2 regions of the Leuconostoc mesenteroides subsp. mesenteroides ATCC 8293 genome follow, and region 1 is predicted to be linked to the other one. Evidence: riboswitches for the same ligand, from Rfam matches in the RefSeq annotation. Region 1 holds a riboswitch; the other holds the start of a gene.
The links. A riboswitch is a leader RNA that binds a small molecule or an ion and turns the genes downstream of it on or off. The one in region 1 is predicted to bind thiamine pyrophosphate.
Positions count from the first base shown of each region.

Region 2: another riboswitch for thiamine pyrophosphate. It lies ahead of thiM (hydroxyethylthiazole kinase); the one in region 1 lies ahead of LEUM_RS04550 (solute carrier family 23 protein).

Region 1 covers NC_008531.1:934,717-936,924, forward strand. Annotated here, with positions in the region: gene celB (PTS cellobiose transporter subunit IIC) at 1-796, shown strand, start outside; TPP riboswitch at 972-1,061, shown strand; TPP riboswitch at 1,144-1,243, shown strand; gene LEUM_RS04550 (solute carrier family 23 protein) at 1,322-2,208, shown strand, end outside.
Region 2 covers NC_008531.1:443,559-445,766, reverse strand. Annotated here, with positions in the region: gene thiD (bifunctional hydroxymethylpyrimidine kinase/phosphomethylpyrimidine kinase) at 1-517, opposite strand, end outside; gene thiM (hydroxyethylthiazole kinase) at 510-1,289, opposite strand; TPP riboswitch at 1,434-1,524, opposite strand; gene LEUM_RS02360 (ABC transporter ATP-binding protein) at 1,562-2,208, opposite strand, start outside.

The DNA.
Region 1 (2,208 bases):
GAAACATAACTGGACGATTAAAATGCCGGATGCTGTACCGGAAGGTGTATCAAGATCATTTACGGCATTGATTCCAACTTTCGTTATTGCTTTTGTTGTACTGGGTATTAATGGTTCCTTAGTGTTACTCGGTACTGACATTTTCAAAATGATTGCAATACCATTTAGCTTCGTTACAAGCATGACTAGCACCTGGCTAGGAATTATGGTGATTGAGTTCTTGATTCATGCCTTGTGGATTGTTGGTATTCATGGCGCTAACATTATTTCCGCATTTATTACGCCTATCTTCTTAGCAAATATGGTAGCAAATTCAAATGGGGCTAACATACCGTTTGCTGGAGAATTTAATAATGCCTTTGCTATCTTAGGTGGCTCTGGTGCGACACTTGGATTATGCATATTTATTACTTTACTAGCACGTTCCGAACAGCTAAAAGTTTTAGGCCGAGCTTCAATCGTACCATCACTTTTCAATATTAACGAGCCGTTAATATTTGGATTGCCAATTGTTTATAATCCTTATCTAGCTATTCCATTTTTCTTGGCACCAATGGCAACAGCTTCCGTTGCTTATGCAGCCATTAACTTCCATATCATTCGGCCAATTGTTATTCAAGCACCATGGCCATCCCCAGCCGGAATCGGTGCATTTATTAGTACCGTTGATTGGAAAGCAGCAGTCTTAGCAATAATCTGTGTTGTAATAGCTTTCATTATTTACTTACCATTTATCAAAATATATGATACTAAGTTGTACAATGATGAGCAGGGGAAAACACAAGTACAGCCTTAATGACGAGGCATCAAAATACTGGTCTGTGTTTAGTAACAGACTGGTATTTTTTATATTCTCGACTGGCTGATTTGTGAAAGGTAAATTTCATCAGTAAGGATATCACTTAATGACAAACTTATGTGAAAAATAGAATGAATTACTTACATTTAATAGAAAATTTATGATACAATAATGCTTGTGCTAGGGGCGCCAAAATGGCTGAGAAGAACCCTTCGAACCTGAACTGATTAACATCAGCGTAGGAAAGTGCTACATTTTTTAACGTAGCATTTTTCTCTAGGTGAGAAAAATGTTTTTTTATTGCATAAAATGACTTGTTGAAAGGATTTTTTTGAAAAATGAATAATAATCACTAGGGGCGTCGCAAAGACTGAGATGATGTATATCGGTCCCTTTGAACCTGATCTAGTTAATACTAGCGTAGGAAAGTGACCAATATTTGATAACGACATGTACTGTTGTCAAAAGTGTCCTTTTTTATGTATTTAAGGGCACTTTTTTTATTGGAAAAGGAATTTAATTATGATGACACCAAAACATAATCGAATCATGGATCATGGCCTAGCTGGAATACAGCACGTGTTTGTTTCTAACGTATGGTTAGATCCAATTTATGTTGCCGCTGCCGCAGGGCTCTCACTGAACTTATCAACTAATCTTGTGAACACGATTTTTATTGTTTCAGGATTAGTCACGCTTACACAGGCAACAAAATTAGCGAAGCTGCCTATTGTTCAAGGGCCGTCAGCTGCTTTTGACGCGTTAATGATTAATGCTGGTAAAGCTGGTCAGTTAGCAACGGCGAGTGGTTCAATTTTACTGAGTGCACTCATTGTATTTTTATTGTCCGTTACAGGACTTATCAATAAACTAATCAAATTATTGACACCGGCAATTACCGGAACACTAATATTTTTGGTTGGTATTTCTTTATCTGGATTCACACTATCTGAATTCTTAGGTGGTTATCCAGGTGATAAAGGTTTCTCTTCACCAACAACACTTATTTTGTCTGTTACTACAGCAACTATTGTCATTCTATTGTCGATATTTGGTAAGGGATTTTGGAAGCGTTTTTCCTTTTTAATCGCGCTAATTGTTGGTGATATTCTAGCAGTTTCGTTAGGTGTCGTAGATTACAGCGTATTATCAACAAAATCATGGTTTGGCATGCCTCATTTATTGCCTTATGGATCGCTAAAGTTTAATTGGGTCATGTTTTTGACATTCTTTGTTGCCTATGTGGTTGCAGTGGTAGAGGCTTTAGGTGTCTATCAGGCAGCTGGCGATACTTTAAAAGAAAATATTTCACCAAGGCGCATTCAAAATGGTCTAATTGGCGAATCTGCGGGATCAATGTTTTCATCCTTGTTCGGAGGCTTTCCAACAACTGCTTTTGCTCAGAATGT
Region 2 (2,208 bases), 490 kb from region 1:
TTTCAACTCCTAATTGTTGTATCTTTGAAGCTGATTGCATCACATCTTCATGGTTAGTAATGTTTGACCCACTTAAGACTTCAGCTTCTGGCATATTAGGCGTAATGAGCGTTGCCAGCGGTATCAAACTAGACTTAATAGCAACTATGGCCTCATCACTCAATAAGTGAGCGCCTCCCTTGGCAACCATTACAGGATCTAATACATAGTTACCAAAATCTGCTTGTTGTAAAAATTCAGCCACTGCTTCTACTGTGGGCACATCACCAAGCATGCCACTTTTTACAGCACTTATTTTTAAGTCATCAGCCACTGATTTTAATTGGGCATGGATCATAGATGGTGAAGTCATCGAAACTTGCTGTACACCCATTGTGTTTTGTGCTGTTAGAGCAACAATAACATTAGCGCCATAAACACCTTGGGCGGCAAACGTCTTTAGATCCGCGCTAACTCCAGCGCCACCACTGCTATCCATACCAGCAATTGTTAGAACTTGGGGTGTTTTATTAACCATGATTCAGCACACTTTCCTTAACAAAATTTTGAACATCGATATTATCAATAACAAATAATTCATCTAATAATTGATTTGTAAAAGAACCTGGTTGATTCGTTTTTGTAGCGGCTTTTTGTCCAGCAAGTTTGAATGTAGCCATTGCATTCATCACATTAGGAACCTTTAGCCCATCGGCAATGAACGCACCAATTAATGATGATAAGGCATCTCCTGTACCTACAATAGAAGATAATTGTTCAACATTTATATCAAGTGTTTGTGTGTATTGACCATCACTGACAACGTCACAAGCCCCGCTTAGCGCAATCACTGCACCTGTTTTTTTGGCGGCACGCTGTGCAATTTCAATTACGTCACCTTTTCCAGTAGCATCGATACCTTGACTAGCAAAATCAATATCGGCAAACCAAGCAATTTCGGCTGCATTGCCACGAATAACATCAACATGACCAGATGCTAAAAATTGTGTAATGGCTTTAGACCTAAATGGAACTGATACAGCAACCGGATCTAATACGACTGGCTTGCCTAATTGGTATGCTTCCTGAGAAAGTTTAATAATATCGTTAATTTCTACTTTTTGAAGCGTCCCTGTGTTAATAATCACCGCATTGGCAATTCCGGCTAATTCCTTAAATTCTGCTAGCTCGCGACTCATTAACGGTGAGGCACCAACAACATTAACTACATTAGCTACAAATTGTGGTGTAACAAAATTTGCATAAGTCAGGACAAGAGGTGATTTCGTTCTAATGTCTGTAATATTCATGATTAAATTCCTTTTTTGTTTGGCTTCGTGTTTTTAAACAAATATCTTCATTAATTTTAAAAATTAACATTAATGAATAAAAAAACCGCTAACTATCAGAAAAGATTAGTTAACGGCTAAATAGGCATATTTATACACTAGAATAGTTCATTATTATAATCTTCCTTCGCACGAATTACCGTAATCAGGTTCAATGGGTATCTCTCAGCCAGCTTGGGCACCCCAGATATTTATTTAATTCTACTTCAGTGTACCTGAATCCATATGAATAATCAACCGCCTAAGTATGCTTTGCGCACGTCATCTGATGCAAGTAGCTCTGCTCCCGTACCTGTCATCGTGATCTTTCCACTTTCCAAAACATAGCCGCGATCCGCAATTTTTAGCGCTTGATTCGCATTTTGTTCGATTATTAATACTGTCATTCCTTGTGCATTAACATTTTTAATAATATCAAAAACTTTCTCAATAAATAGCGGTGCCAAGCCCATGGAAGGTTCATCCAACAATAACAATTTTGGTTTTGCCATTAATGCGCGACCCATGGCTAGCATTTGTTGTTCACCACCAGATAAAGTCGCTGCATCTTGATTACGTCTTTCCTTTAAAATTGGAAACTGATCGTAAATAAGTGTGTATTCATCTTTCAAGTTAATACCCTTGCCTCGAGTAAAAGTACCCAACTGTAGGTTTTCTTGAACAGTCATGCCAGAAAACACGCGACGTCCTTCTGGCACTTGAGCAACTCCACTTGAGACAATTCGCTCTGAATTCATAGTCAATATGTTTTGATTTTCAAATAAAATACGTCCCTTAGTGGGTTTTTCTAAGCCCGAAATCGTACGTAAAATTGTAGTTTTCCCAGCGCCATTAGCACCAATTAGTGATACGATTTCGTTATTGTTCACCACAAAGTTAA